Regions from separate parts of the Streptomyces sp. NPDC093085 genome, predicted to be linked through region 2. Evidence: riboswitches for the same ligand, from Rfam matches in the RefSeq annotation. Region 2 holds a riboswitch; the other holds the start of a gene.
The links. A riboswitch is a leader RNA that binds a small molecule or an ion and turns the genes downstream of it on or off. The one in region 2 is predicted to bind cobalamin.
Positions count from the first base shown of each region.

Region 1 (7,693 bases), on a different contig from region 2:
GGTCTGCCTCAAGGCGATCCGCGCCCCCGAGAGCGTCACGCTGTCGGAGACGCCCTACGTCGAGTCGAAGATCGTCGCCCCGGCCGGCCTGATCCCCACCCGCGAGGAGAAGGAGGAGCTGGCCGCCGCCGAGGCCGCCGCACGCGACTCCGTCCCCGCGGGAACGGCGACGTCATGACCGGGGCGGCCCCGGCAGCCCGGGTGCGCCATCTGGCCGGCCGGATCCGGTGGTACGTACGGGAACTGACCGGCGAGTCCGCGTACGAACGGTACGTCGCCCACACCCGGGCCTGCGACCCCGCCCGGGAGGTCATGACCCGGCGGGCCTTCGAACGGAGCCGTACGGACGCCCGCGAGGCCGACCCGCGCGAGGGCTTCCGCTGCTGCTGAGCCGCCATCGAGCCGGCCTGGACGCGGCACGGGCCGCCGGGCCTTCCCACGGGGAGGCCCGGCGGCCCGCCCGTTCTCACATCAGCGCACCCAGTCCTTGAGCTGCCCGGTCTCCAGCGTGATCCCGACCGGTGCGGGGAGAGTGATCTCCTTGCCGAACGGCACGGTGTGAATGATCTCGTACCGCCCCCCGTCCGGCTCGCTGTAGACGGTCACCTGGCAGTTCTCCCGGTCGATGAGCAGATAGACCGGGATGTCGGTCTGGGCGTAGGCGCGTGGCTTCTCCACCCGGTCACGGTCGTCGGTGTCTGAGTCGGTGTCGGAGTCGTACGAGGTGACCTCGACGACCATCAGGACCGGGGCCGGATCGGCCCACTCCCCTTGGCCGACGAAGGCGCCGCTCAGCGCGAGCGAGCCGTCCGGACGGGCTCGGCCCCTCCGGAACCCTGCACATGGATCCCCTGGTCGGGATGGAGCCAGAGCTCCGGACGGGACTGCATACAGATACGTGTCAGCCACTCGACGATGCGTCCGTGGTCCCCGTCCGGCACGACCCTGCTCCTGATCTTCCCGTCGATGAGTTCGAGCCGGATGCTCTGTATCGTCCGGGCGAGTATCCGGGCGGCCTCGTCGAACTCCTCGGGATGGATCTGGGACTCGTAGTCGATGGCCGTCATGGGCGTACCTCCTCCGTGTCCTCACGACGATAGCGGAGGGGTCCGACAAGACCGCCCGAAGCGACCCACGACACAACATCTGGGGGGTGGCGCGCCGCGCGCCCCCCAGATGTATGCTCGACCTCGCTGCCGACGCAGGGGAATCCGGTGTGAATCCGGAACTGTCCCGCAACGGTGTACTGTGGCGCGCTTTGTCGCGCCCTCAGTCCGAACACCTGCCGGCGGTGCGCCTGGTTCGACCGAACCCGGCGCCAGACGTCCGGGCCTCGTGGATGGGCCGGTGGACGCCGTACGGAGCGCTGCCCCGCCGACCGGGGCCGGGCGCCCCGTCCGTGCGCTTCCCCGTGCCTCCTCGCGGCCCCGAGCCGAGCGAGGGAGAGCACAGCGTGACCATCGCGCCAGCGGATCCGGTGACAGAGACGGCCGAGCGGCAGCCGGGAGCCGAGCGGAATCCGGGGACCGCCCAGCCCCCTGGACCCACCGCCCCCGGAACGGACGCGCCCGGCACCGACGCGCCCGGCACCGCGCTGCTGCGCACCCTGACCGAGCTCACCGCCGACCTGCCCGACGCCGACCCGGGCCGGATCGCCGCCGCCGCGCTGCGCGGCCGTAACGCGGCCTCGGACGAGGCGGAGCTGCGCGAACTCGCGACCGAGGCGGCGGCCGGGCAGATCTCCGAGGACCCGGCCTACTCCCGCCTCGCCGCCCGGCTCCTCACCCGTACGATCGCCGAAGAGGCGGCCTCGCAGGGCGCCGTGTCGTTCTCCGCGTCCATCGCCGCCGGCCACCGCGAGGGGCTGATCGCGGACCGTACGGCCGCCTTCGCCGCCCTCCACGCGGCCCGCCTGGACAGCCTGATCGACCCGGCCGCCGACGACCGCTTCGGCTACTTCGGGCTCCGCACCCTCTACAGCCGCTATCTCCTGCGCCACCCGCTGACCCGCAAGGTGATCGAGACCCCGCAGTTCTTCCTGCTGCGCGTGGCCGCCGGGCTCGCCGAGAACGACAGCGCCCAGGCGCTCGACGAGGTCGCCGCGCTCTACGGCCTGATGAGCCGGCTGGACTACCTCCCCTCCTCCCCCACGCTCTTCAACTCCGGCACCCGCCACCCGCAGATGTCCTCCTGCTACCTGCTGGACTCGCCGCTGGACGAGCTGGACTCCATCTACGACCGCTACCACCAGGTGGCGCGGCTCTCCAAGCACGCGGGCGGCATCGGCCTCTCGTACTCGCGCATCCGCTCGCGCGGTTCGCTGATCCGGGGCACCAACGGCCACTCCAACGGCATCGTCCCGTTCCTGCGGACCCTCGACTCCTCGGTCGCCGCCGTCAACCAGGGCGGCCGGCGCAAGGGAGCCGCCTGTGTCTACCTGGAGACCTGGCACGCGGACCTGGAGGAGTTCCTGGAGCTGCGCGACAACACCGGTGAGGAGGCCCGCCGTACGCACAACCTGAACCTCGCGCACTGGATCCCCGACGAGTTCATGCGCCGGGTCGAGGCGGACGGCGAGTGGTCGCTCTTCTCCCCCGCCGATGTGCCGGACCTGGTCGACCTCTGGGGCGACGCGTTCGACACCGCGTACCGCAAGGCGGAGGCCGACGGCCTCGCGCGCAAGACCATCAAGGCCAGGGAGCTGTACGGCCGGATGATGCGCACCCTCGCGCAGACCGGCAACGGCTGGATGACCTTCAAGGACGCGTCGAACCGTACGGCCAACCAGACCGCCGAGCCCGGCCACACCGTCCACTCCTCCAACCTCTGCACGGAGATCCTGGAGGTCACGGACGACGGCGAGACGGCCGTCTGCAACCTGGGCTCGGTCAACCTGGGCGCCTTCGTGGACGAGGCGACCGGCGAGATCGACTGGGAGCGGCTGGACCGCACCGTCGTCACCGCCGTGACCTTCCTCGACCGCGTCGTGGACATCAACTTCTACCCGACCGAGCAGGCGGGCCGCTCCAACGCCAAGTGGCGTCCGGTGGGCCTGGGCGCGATGGGCCTCCAGGACGTCTTCTTCAAGCTGCGCCTGCCCTTCGACTCCCCCGAGGCGGCGGCGCTCTCCACCCGGATCGCCGAAAGAATCATGCTGGCGGCGTACGAGGCCTCCTGCGACCTCGCCGAGCGGAACGGTCCGCTCCCCGCCTGGTCGAAGACGCGCGCCGCGCGCGGGGTGCTCCACCCCGACCACTACGACGTGGACCTGCACTGGCCCGAGCGGTGGGCGGCGCTGCGCGCCCGGGTCGCCGGGACCGGTATGCGGAACTCTCTCCTCCTCGCCATCGCGCCGACGGCGACCATCGCGTCCATCGCGGGCGTGTACGAGTGCATCGAGCCGCAGGTCTCGAACCTGTTCAAGCGCGAGACGCTCTCCGGGGAGTTCCTCCAGGTCAACTCGTACCTGGTGGACGAGTTGAAGCGGCTCGGCGTCTGGGACGCGCAGACCCGCGAGGCGCTGCGCGAGTCCAGCGGCTCGGTGGCGGGCTTCACCTGGATCCCGGCCGAGGTGCGCGAGCTGTTCCGTACGGCGTGGGAGATCCCGCAGCGCGGCCTGATCGACATGGCCGCCGCCCGTACGCCGTTCCTCGACCAGAGCCAGTCGCTCAACCTCTTCCTGGAGACGCCGACCATCGGGAAGCTCAGCTCGATGTACGCGTACGCCTGGAAGAAGGGCCTGAAGACCACGTACTACCTGCGCTCACGCCCGGCCACAAGGATCGCCCGCGCGGCCGGCTCGACCCCGTCCGCCGTCTCCGTCCCGGCCCCCTCCTCCGTACCGCCCCAGTCCACCCCCATGGAAGAGGCCATCGCCTGCTCCCTGGAGAACCCCGAGTCCTGCGAGGCCTGCCAGTAATGCCCACCTACGAACCCACCCCGTCCGGCTCCGTGTCCCAGGAGAAGAACCTCCTGGACCCGGGTTTCGAACTGACCCTCCGCCCGATGCGCTACCCGGACTTCTACGAGCGCTACCGGGACGCCATCAAGAACACGTGGACGGTGGAGGAGGTCGACCTCCACTCCGACGTGGCCGACCTCGCCAAGCTCTCGCCGGGCGAGCAGCACATGATCGGCCGGCTGGTCGCGTTCTTCGCGACGGGCGACTCGATCGTCTCCAACAACCTGGTGCTGACGCTCTACAAGCACATCAACTCCCCGGAGGCGCGGCTCTACCTCTCGCGCCAGCTCTTCGAGGAGGCCGTGCACGTCCAGTTCTATCTGACCCTGCTCGACACCTACCTGCCGGACCCCGAGGACCGCGCGGCGGCCTTCGACGCGGTCGAGGAGATCCCGTCGATCCGCGAGAAGGCGCAGTTCTGCTTCCGCTGGATGGACTCGGTCGAGAAGATCGAACGCCTGGAGACCCAGGCCGACCGCCGCCGCTTCCTCCTCAACCTGATCTGCTTCGCTGCCTGTATCGAGGGCCTGTTCTTCTACGGTGCCTTCGCCTACGTCTACTGGTTCCGCTCGCGCGGCCTGCTGCACGGCCTGGCCACCGGCACGAACTGGGTCTTCCGCGACGAGACGATGCACATGAACTTCGCCTTCGACGTCGTGGACACGGTCCGCAAGGAGGAGCCGGAGCTCTTCGACGACGCACTCCAGCAGCAGGTCACCGACATGCTGAAGGAGGCGGTGGCGGCCGAGTTGCAGTTCGCCCGCGACCTCTGCGGCGACGGCCTGCCCGGTATGAACACCGAGTCGATGCGTGCCTACCTGGAGTGCGTGGCGGACCAGCGCCTCCAGCGCCTCGGCTTCCCGCCGGTCTACGGCTCGGAGAACCCGTTCCCCTTCATGGAACTCCAGGGCGTCCAGGAGCTGACCAACTTCTTCGAACGCCGCCCCTCGGCCTACCAGGTCGCGGTGGAGGGCACGGTCGGCTTCGACGACGACTTCTGAGCCACTGCGCCGACCGCCGCCCCGTTGAACGTGAGAGCGGGGCCGGGCACGTGAGGTTCCCGGTGGGGGATCAGGGCCCGGCCCCGTGCTCACCAGGGGAGGCGGTGATGGGTCAGGTCCTCGTCGGCGGTGACGGCCGTGCCGGTGGGGCCGTCGGAGGGGAGGGTGGCCATGCGGATGGGGAGCAGGGCTCCCTGCTCCGCGGTCAGGACGCCTCCATGGCCGTTCTGGTCGGTGGCCACGGAGCCCGGGGAGACCGCGTTGACGAGGATGCCGGCGTTGCGCAGCTCGTTCGCGTAGGTGACCGTGATGGCGTTCAGCGAGGCCTTGGAGGAGTTGTACGCCAGCAGTTGGGGGAAGCCCCGGCTGGAGGCGGCGAGGGAGACCGAGCCCAGGTTGCTCGTGATGTTCACGATGCGGGCGGCGGCGGAGCGCCGGAGCAGGGGCAGCATCGCGTTGGTCACCGCCACGACGCCGAACACGTTGATCTCGTACGTCTCGCGCATCTCGTCGACCGAGGTGGCGCTCGGTGCGTGGATGGGCGTGGCGAGCACACCGGCGTTGTTGACGAGGATGTCGAGTTCACCGGCGTCCTGGGCGATCGTCATCGCGGCCGCATCGACCGACGCCTGGTCCGTGACGTCGAGTTGGACGAAGCGCGCGTCGTATCCCCGCGCGACCAGGGCCGATACGGCCGAGGTGCCGCGGTAGGTGTCGCGGGCGCCGAGGTAGACCGTCATCCCCCGGCCGAGGAGCCCTTCGGCGACGGCGTATCCGATGCCCTTGTTGGCGCCGGTGACCAGTGCCAGCCGCTGAGTGGGACTGATATGAGTATTCATGATCTGCCCATACTGGCCGACCGGACCGGCGCTGGTGGTTCGGTTCTGTCATCACGGCCGGTCCTTGTCGCACGTCAACGCCTTGTGGCCGGCTAGGAGTCCGGGCCGGTGGCGGCGGCGCGGGTGAGGGTCTTCGCGGTGTGGACGATGCTGGCGATGGCGTCGTCGGGGCCCAGGCCGTGCAGATCGGTCAGGCCGAAGAGGGCTTCGGCGCTGACGACCACCGCGAGGTCTCTCTTGAGCTGGGCGAACTCGGCGGGGTCGGTGGTGAGGGGCTCGGCCGGCGGGGCCAGGGCGTGCTCTATCAGGCCGAACCGCAGCCCTGGTCGGGCGGACGCCTCGGTGGGGTGGGTCACCGTGGCCGCGATCATGGCCCGGACCACGCCCTGCCGGGCGAGGACATGGCGCAGCAGGAATTCGGTCACCGTGGCCACGCGCTCCACCGGGTCGGTGGAGTCGGCGACCGGGGAGAGCGCCTCGTCCGGGGTGGGGAGCTGGCCGACGATCGCCTCGCGCAACAGGCTGACCAGGTCGGGGAAGTACCGGTAGGCGGTGGCCTCGGAGACCAGGGCCGCCTTGGCGACCTCCGGCATGGTCACTTCCCTTCCGGTACGGCTGAGTTCGGCCGCGGCCCGCACGATCGCCGTGCGGGTGCGCAGCTTCTGGTTGGCACGGCCCGTCGTGCTCTGTGCTGTCATCGGTCCACCTCTCGTCGCCCTTGCCGTCCTCGCGCCGCCCGCCCCGCGCCGTCATCACCGCCCGGCGGTCGGCTCGGCTGCTGCTCGGAGGGGCGGCTCCCCCGCTGTACGGAGGAGGCTCGCGGCCTGTACGGAGAAGGCTCGCACCCGGTGAAGCGAGCGCGCCGCCCTCATGAGGGCATACTCTCACAAAGGGGTCATCCGTGGATCGCGTCCCTCCCGCGGACTGTGCCGGCGAAGTCGCCGATGGCGGCGAGGACCGTCCCGAGCTGCTCGATCTGGGGGAAGTGGCCGGCGTCGGCGACGGGGACGAAGCGGCTGTCGGGGAAGGAGGCCGCGTAACCACGCCCGTACGGGAGCGAGGCTATGCCGTCCGACTCCCCCCAGACGACGAGGACGGGGAGCGTGACCCGGTGGAGCCGGCCGCGCAGCTTCGGGTCGTAGCTGAACTCGGGGCCGCCGTAGACCCCCAGGGTCCGCTGGTTCGCCGCCGCGTTGGCGCGCTGCTCGTCGGTGAAGGCGGAGAAGTCCGGGCGGAAGGCCGGATCGGCGAAGGAGAGCTTGCCGATCTCGGCCGGGGCCATCCCGCGCGGGTCCACGACCTGGTGGGCCTTCATACGGGGCCGCACACCGACGGCGTTGAGGAGGGTGAGCGAGCCGATCCGGCCCTTGGTGTCGCGCAGCGCCATCTCGGAGGCGATCCAGCCGCCGACGGAGCTGCCGATCACCAGGACATCGGTCAGCTCCAGGGCGTCCAGCAGATCCAGATAGGCCACGGCCAGGTCGGCGATGGAGTCGCACCATTCGGGGCGCGGTGTGCCGTCGAAGCCCGGGTGGACGGGGGCGATCGCGTACGCGTGCTCCGAGAGCGCGGCGGCGAGGCCGGTCATGGTGCCGGGACCGGCACCGCCGTGCAGGAGCAGCACGCCGGTGCCGTCGGTGGGGGAACCGTATGCGGCGAGGGTGACGGAGAGACCGTGCGGCAGGTCGACGGTACGGGTGGTCGCGGGCGCGGGCGTCACGGGCTTCGCGGACGCGGCGGGAGCGGCGGACGCGGCGGGCGTGGTGGCAGGAGCAGGCATGGCGGCCATCCCTTTTCTTCGTGAGAGCTGACTCTTAAGAAGGTAGAGCACCCCCCACCCTTCATGCAAGTCCACTCTCATAACTGGGGACAGTGCGCGTTATGCGGGTTCG
Region 1 covers NZ_JBFBFB010000004.1:241,849-249,541, forward strand. The annotation lists gene AB0O07_RS14760 (carbon starvation CstA family protein) at 1-178, shown strand, start outside; gene AB0O07_RS14765 (YbdD/YjiX family protein) at 175-390, shown strand; partial or broken gene AB0O07_RS14770 (Uma2 family endonuclease) at 472-1,067, opposite strand; cobalamin riboswitch at 1,138-1,305, shown strand; gene AB0O07_RS14775 (ribonucleoside-diphosphate reductase subunit alpha) at 1,454-3,919, shown strand; gene AB0O07_RS14780 (ribonucleotide-diphosphate reductase subunit beta) at 3,919-4,962, shown strand; gene AB0O07_RS14785 (SDR family oxidoreductase) at 5,052-5,801, opposite strand; gene AB0O07_RS14790 (TetR/AcrR family transcriptional regulator) at 5,894-6,499, opposite strand; gene AB0O07_RS14795 (alpha/beta hydrolase) at 6,697-7,581, opposite strand.
Region 1: it holds a riboswitch for cobalamin, as region 2 does, so the genes downstream of both, AB0O07_RS14775 (ribonucleoside-diphosphate reductase subunit alpha) here and metE (5-methyltetrahydropteroyltriglutamate--homocysteine S-methyltransferase) in region 2, are expected to answer to the same signal.

Region 2 (7,693 bases):
CATACCAGAACTCATCACCGGCGCCCTGCTGGTGGAGACCGTCTTCAGCTGGCCGGGCATCGCCGCGGCCACGGTGGAGGCGGCCACCGCCGTCGACTTCCCGCTCCTGGCCGCCCTCGCCACGCTGGCGACGGCGGCTGTCCTGGCCGGCAACCTGCTCGCCGACCTGCTCTACGGACTCTTCGACCCGAGGGTGAAGCTCAGTGAAATGTGACTCCCATGGCTGAGGCGGCCGTCGAGCCGAAGTGGCGCTCGTACGGCACACGCCGGCGCTCCACCCGCACCATCCGGGTGCGCACCTCCCTCACGCTCGTCGCCGTGACCGTCCTCGCGGTCCTGCTCGTCCCGCCGCTGGTCCAGCTCGACCAGCAAGCGGTCGATCTCGCGGCGAAACTCCAACCACCCTCGTGGGCACACCCGTTCGGCACCGACGACGTCGGCCGGGACCTGCTGCTCCGCTGCGTCTACGGCCTGAGGGTCTCCCTGCTCGTCGGAGTGGTGGCGGCCCTGACCGCGACCGTGATCGGGACCGCCGTCGGCGCCACCGCCGGGGCGCTCGGCGGCTGGGCCGACCGGGGCATCATGCGGCTCGTCGACACCTTCTCGTCCGTTCCCCACCTGCTGCTCGGCATCTTCATCGTTGCCATGTTCCGCCCCGGCCTCTGGCCGGTGGTGATCTCGGTCGGGCTCACCCACTGGGTGTCGACCGCTCGAATCGTCCGCGCCGAAGTGCTGTCCCTGCGCTCACGCCCGTACATCGACGCGGCGATATCCGGTGGCGCTTCGAGGTGGCGGGTGGCGGTACGGCACCTGCTGCCCGCGGTGCTGCCGCAGGCCACGCTGGCCGCCGTACTGATGGTGCCGCACGCGATGTGGCACGAGTCGGCCCTCTCCTTCCTGGGACTCGGCCTTCCCAGCCACATGGCGAGCCTCGGCAACCTCATCCAGAACGCCCGCGGCTCGCTGCTAGCCGGACAGTGGTGGCCCACCCTCTTCCCCGGCCTGTTCCTCATCGTCCCGGCCCTCGCCATCGCCGGCCTTGCCGGGGCCTGGCGGGAACGGATCAACCCCCGCCGCCGATCGGAGCTGATGCTGTGAGAGCCGCCGCCCTGTCCGTACGCGGCCTGTCGGTGCGCTTCCTCATGCCCGGCGGGCGCCGCATCGCCGCCGTCACCGACGCGCACTTCGACGTGGCTAAGGGGGAGTGCCTGGCCCTGATCGGCGAGAGCGGCTGCGGCAAGTCCGTCCTCGCCTCCGGGCTCCTCGGCCTGCTCCCCGCCAACGCACAGACCGCGGGCGAGGCCCGCCTCGGCGACCTCGACCTGCTCGCAGCCGACGAGCGCACCCTGGCCCGCACGGTCCGGGGCCGCCGTATCGGCCTCATCCCGCAGAGCCCGGCCGCACACCTGACCCCCGTACGGACCATCCGCTCCCAACTGGAGGAAACCGTCGCCGCGCTGAAGGGGATCCGCGGCCGTGCGGCCCTGCGCTCCGCCGCGGAGGAAGCCGCCGACCGCGCCGCGTTCCCCGCGGACCACCTCGACCGCCACCCCCACGAACTCTCCGGCGGCCTCGCCCAGCGCGCCGCCACCGCCCTCGCCCTCGTCGGCGACGCGCCCCTGCTGCTCGCCGACGAACCGACCACCGGACTCGACCGCGACCTCGTCGAGCACACCGTCGACGAACTGCGACGCCATGTGGATGACACCGGCCGGGCCCTGCTGATGATCACCCACGACCTGGCGGCGGCCCAGCACATCGCCGACCGCGTGGCGGTCATGTACGCGGGACGCATCATCGAACTCAGCCACGCGTCCACCTTCTTCGGCGCACCCGGCCCCCGCCACCCCTACAGCCGCGGACTGCTTCAAGCCCTGCCCGACCGCGCCTTCACCCCCATCCCCGGAATGCCCCCCGAACTCGGCGACCTCCCCGACGGCTGCGCCTTCGCCGCCCGCTGCGACCGGGCCACCGACGCCTGTGACGCCCAGCCGAAACTGGCGGACACGGTCGCCTGCCACCACCCGCACGTGCCGGAGGACATCCGTGCTTGAACTGCGCTCCATCACCGCCAGCTACGACCGACACGCCCCCGTCGTACGGGACTTCTCCCTGACCATCGAGTCCGGCGAGGCCGTCGGCCTCCTGGGCCCCAGCGGCTGCGGTAAATCCACAATTGCCCGTGTCGCCGCCCTGCTGCACCGCCCCGACGCCGGCACCCTGCTCCTGGACGGTGAGCCCGTACGCCGCTGGCGCCACCGCGCCCCACGCACACAACGCACCGCCATTGGCATCGTCTTCCAACAGCCCAGACTCTCCGCCGACCCCCGGCTACGGCTCACCGACCTCATCGCAGCGCCACTCCGCGCGACGGGCCGCCGTGACGAAGCACCCGACCGTGTCACGGAACTGTCCACAACCGTCGGCCTGACACCCGACCTGCTAACCCGACGCCCCCACGAAGTCAGCGACGGCCAACTCCAACGCGCCTGCCTGGCTCGCGCCCTCGTCCTGCGCCCCCGCTGGCTGATCTGCGACGAGATGACCGCCATGCTCGACGCCTCCACCAGCGCTGCGCTGGTCGAAGCTGTCGAGCACTACCGGGCCACGACCGGAGCCGGTGTGCTCGCCGTAGGCCACGACCAGACACTCCTACGGCGGTGGTGTGGCCGAACAACCCAATGGGGCACTCACGGAATTACCGTCAAGGCGACGGTCGCGGAGTGACGAGCGGCCACGTGTCCGCAGAGGGTGATCTGCAGGTGATGTCATCCTCAACGGCGGGGAGGCCGGTCACCGGCCCTTAAGGCCGGACCACGAAAGCAGTTGACTTGAGGTGGGCGTTCTTGCCCCCGGACGCTCTGCCCCTGCCCTTCTCCCCTCCGTCCTCACTGCCGCAATCCACCACAAGGAGCCTCGTCACCACGGCCGTCACACCTCACCGCACACATGAAAGCATCGAAACTCTCCACAATCCGCACAACACCTGGACGGACTCATGCCATGTATGCCACAGGTTCGGCACCGCCCCGGTTGAGTTCCCAAGAACCGAACTCTGTTCGCAGAGATACCGGCCGCTCATCATCCGACCGCAGCCAGCCGTTCGTCCACCGCTCCGCACGCGCGCCGCACGCCTGTCCACCGGATGTCCACCGGCGGCGATCTTGGCGCCCCGGAAGAAGCGCCCGATCGAGAAGTGACGTCACCGCAGGGGAGAGCCCGCTACTCCACTGGGGCGAGCCGTGGAAACGGGCCAGGTGGAGGTCAGCCCGCTTTGGCACTGCCGAGATGGCGGGTGTCACCGAGTGTGACGACCTGACGGTTGTGAAAGAAATCGTCTTCGCGCAGTGTGGTGATGCTGGCGGAGGGCGCCCGGAAACTGACATAGCCGGCCGACTCGATCGGCATCTTGATCCAGGACGCCACGACGCACGTCAGGGAGCCGCCGTGCGTCACGACAATCTGGTATGTGCAAGAGCTCCGCAGGATCTCGTCCATGGCCGTATAGATGCGCCGCGCCCACGCGGCCTTGGTCTCCGCACCCTGCACGCCCTCGTCGTGGTCCATCCGTTCTCCGACAGCCGGCGGTGGAATGAAGCGCCGGTCGAGCCACCTCTGCGGCCTTCCCTCCGCCTCGCCGTACGACTTCTCCCGCAGTCTGCGATCCAGGACCGGCTGCACACCGAACGCATCGGCCACCTCATCGGCCGTCCGCCGAGTGCGCTGCAGATCCGAGGAGAACAGCTCCACCTCGGCGCCGTCCGGGATCTGGACGCGCAGCGCCTGGGCAATGGAGACCGCCGCACGGATGCCGGCGGACGTCAGCTGCGAATCATGCCATCCGCCGACGGTTCCCTCGACGTGGTGGGTCGCCTCCGGATGGGTGACGACGTAAAGAGTCCGCATGAGTACGTGCCTCCTGGTAGAACGTCCTGCCTGGTTGCCGACCGCAACTATGGAAGAGAGCGTCCCGAGCCATCAAACGGGTTCCTCGGCTCGGGGTTCCGGCGAGGCGGTAGGGGCCGGTGCCGGTCTCGGCAATCGTGCCCGTTGAAGGCCAGACGGAAGATCCTGTGTCCCATGTCACATTCCGGAATGTGAACGTGCTCGACCAAAGAGGTGTCCACGCTCTAGCCTGGCCGGTGCAGCTGGTTCGCCCTGCCCTCCAGGCAGACGCGTCGTAAGAGGGAACCCGGTGGGAATCCGGGACTGCCCCGCAGCGGTGAGTGGGAACGACCGCCGTCATACGCACTGGATCCGACGTACAGGGTCTGGGAAGCGACGGCCAGTAGGTGTCTTCCTCGGGAAGGCGTGCTCGCGAGTCCGAAGACCTGCCCGTTGCCCGTGTACGAACCATTCGTGCGCGGAGATCCCGGTGACCTCGTGGGCGGGTCGGCGTACATATCAGGCGGATGACCGCGCTGTGCCGCGCGAGGTCGGGTCCGTCCGGTTCGTCACCCCTTCGCGCTCGCGTCCTGTCCCGGGATTCCAGGGAGATATCTCGCGAAGGAGATTTCCGTGACAACGAAGTCCGCAGCCGCGGCAGCACGGGCCACCGTGTACGGCTACCCCCGCCAAGGCCCGAACCGGGAACTCAAGAAGGCGATCGAGGGCTACTGGAAGGGCCGTGTCCCCGCCGACGCCCTCCGCTCCGCCTCCGCCGACCTGCGCGCCCACAGCTGGCGGCAGCTCTCGGATGCCGGCATCACCGAGGTCCCGACCGGGGACTTCTCGTACTACGACCATGTCCTGGACACCACCGTCATGGTCGGCGCGATCCCCGCGCGCCACCGCGCCGCAGTGGCCGTCGATCCGCTGGACGGCTACTTCGCGATGGCCCGCGGCACCCAGGACGTCGCGCCGCTGGAGATGACCAAGTGGTTCGACACCAACTACCACTACCTGGTGCCCGAGCTGGGCCCGGACACGGTCTTCACGGCCGACTCGACCAAGCAGGTCGCCGAGCTGAAAGAAGCCCTCGCCCTCGGGCTGAGCGCCCGCCCGGTACTCATCGGCCCGGTCACCTACCTGCTGCTCGCCAAGCCCGCCCCCGCCGTACCCGCGGACTTCGAGCCGCTCACCCTGCTGGACCGGCTGCTCCCCGTGTACGCGGAAGTCCTCGCCGACCTGCGCGCGGCGGGCGCGGAGTGGGTGCAGTTGGACGAGCCCGCCCTGGTCCAGGACCGCACCCCGGCCGACCTGAACGCCGCCGCCCGCGCCTACCGCGACCTCGGAGTCCTCACCGACCGGCCCAAGCTCCTGGTGGCCTCCTACTTCGACCGGCTCGGCGAGGCCCTGCCCGTCCTCGCCAAGGCGCCGGTCGACGGACTCGCCCTGGACTTCACCGACGCCGCGGCCGCCAACCTCGACGATCTCGCCGCCGTGGGCGGACTGCCCGGCAAGCGCCTGGTCGCCGGTGTCGTCAACGGCCGCAACATCTGGATCAACGACCTGGAGAAGTCGTTGTCCACTCTCGGCACCCTCCTCGGGCTCGCCGACCGCGTCGATGTCGCCGCCTCCTGCTCCCTTCTGCACGTCCCGCTGGACGCCACGACCGAGGGGGACATCGACCCGCAGATCCGGCGCTGGCTGGCCTTCGCCAAGCAGAAGACAGCTGAGATCGTCACCCTCGCCAGGGGCCTTGCCCAGGGCACCGACACCATCATCGGCGAAATCGCCGCCAACCGTGCCGACCTCGCCGCCCGCGCCAGCTCACCCATCACGCGTGACCCCGCCGTGCGAGCCCGCTCCGAGGCCGTGACGGACGCCGATGCGCGACGCTCCCAGCCGTACGCCGAACGCGCCGCGGCCCAGCGCTCCCACCTCGGCCTGCCGCTGCTTCCGACCACCACCATCGGCTCCTTCCCTCAGACAACCGAACTGCGCACGGCCCGCGCCGACCTGCGCGCTGGTCGGATCGACACCGCCGGGTACGAGAGGCGCATCAAGGCCGAGATCCAGGAGGTCATCTCCTTCCAGGAGAGGACCGGCATCGATGTCCTGGTGCACGGCGAGCCCGAGCGCAACGACATGGTGCAGTACTTCGCCGAACAGCTCACCGGCTACCTCGCCACCCAGCACGGCTGGGTCCAGTCCTACGGCACCCGGTACGTCCGCCCGCCGATCCTCGCCGGGGACATCTCCCGCCCCGAACCGATGACCGTACGCTGGACGTCCTACGCCCAGTCGCTGAGCGACCGCCCGGTCAAGGGCATGCTCACCGGACCGGTCACCATGCTCGCCTGGTCCTTCGTCCGCGACGACCAGCCCCTCGGCGACACCGCCCGCCAGGTCGCCCTCGCGCTGCGCGACGAGGTGAACGGCCTGGAGGCGGCCGGGACCTCGGTCATCCAGGTGGACGAGCCCGCGCTGCGCGAGACCCTGCCGCTGCGGGCCGCCGACCGTCCGGCGTACCTGGCGTGGGCGACGGAAGCGTTCCGGCTCACCACGGCCGGAGTGCGGCCGGACACCCAGATCCACACGCACATGTGCTACGCCGAGTTCGGCGACATCGTCCAGGCCATCGACGACCTCGACGCCGACGTCATCAGCCTGGAAGCCGCCCGCTCCCACATGCAGGTCGCCCGCGAACTCGCCGCCCACGGCTACCCGCGCGAGGCCGGGCCCGGTGTGTACGACATCCACTCCCCACGCGTGCCGAGCGCGCGGGAAGCCGCTGATCTGCTGCGGGCCGGCCTCCGGGCCATCCCCGCCGAGAGGCTGTGGGTCAACCCCGACTGCGGGCTGAAGACCCGCGGCTGGCCCGAGACCCGCGCGTCCCTGGAGAACCTGGTCACCGCCGCCCGCGCGGTCCGCGAGGAACTCACCGCGTCCTGACCACAAGCCCAGCAGGCCGGGGGGAGGAAGCACCCGCCTTCCTCCCCCGGCCCCCGGCTTGAGAGAAAGCAGCAGCCCATGGCTCTCGGCATCCCCAGTACAAGGGCGGACAGCGCACTGTCCATTCGCGACCTCCTCGCACGAGGAGGTCACTCCTACTCCTTCGAATTCATGCCACCACGCAGCACGTCCGCCGAAGCCGGGCTCTGGACCGCGATCCGTAAACTGGAGACGCTGGCGCCTACGTTTGTCTCGGTGACCTACGGCGCCGGCGGTTCGACACGAGGCCGGACCGTCAACGTCACAGGGCGGATCGCCCAGGAGACCACGCTCACCCCGGTCGCGCACCTCACCGCGGTGGACCACAGTGTCGCCGAACTGCGCAACATTCTGGGGCACTACGCCGACCAGGGCGTGCGGAACGTCCTCGCTCTGCGCGGAGACCCGCCGGGTGACCCGCTCGGCCCCTGGGCACAACATCCTCGGGGCATCCAGTACGCGAGTGAACTGGTCAGCCTGATCAAGGAGTCAGGAAACTTCTGCGTCGGCGTCGCCGCCTTCCCCGAGATGCATCCCCGCTCCCCCGATCGGGACAGCGACATCCGCCACTTCGTGAACAAGTGCCGGGCCGGCGCCGACTACGCCATCACCCAGATGTTCTTCGATGTCGAGGACTATCTGCGCTTCCGTGACCGGGTGACGGCGGCCGGCTGCGAGACACCGATCATCCCGGAGATCATGCCGGTCACCACCATCCGCTCACTGCAACGTATTCCGACCCTCTCCACCGCCGTCATCCCCGCCCCGCTGGCCGAGTCCATGGTTGCCGTGCAGGACGATCCCCGAGCGGTCCGGG
Region 2 covers NZ_JBFBFB010000002.1:321,155-328,847, forward strand. The annotation lists gene AB0O07_RS08055 (ABC transporter permease) at 1-214, shown strand, start outside; gene AB0O07_RS08060 (ABC transporter permease) at 220-1,098, shown strand; gene AB0O07_RS08065 (ABC transporter ATP-binding protein) at 1,143-2,054, shown strand; gene AB0O07_RS08070 (ATP-binding cassette domain-containing protein) at 2,047-2,727, shown strand; gene AB0O07_RS08075 (histidine phosphatase family protein) at 3,265-3,906, opposite strand; cobalamin riboswitch at 4,151-4,354, shown strand; gene metE (5-methyltetrahydropteroyltriglutamate--homocysteine S-methyltransferase) at 4,519-6,837, shown strand; gene metF (methylenetetrahydrofolate reductase [NAD(P)H]) at 6,916-7,693, shown strand, end outside.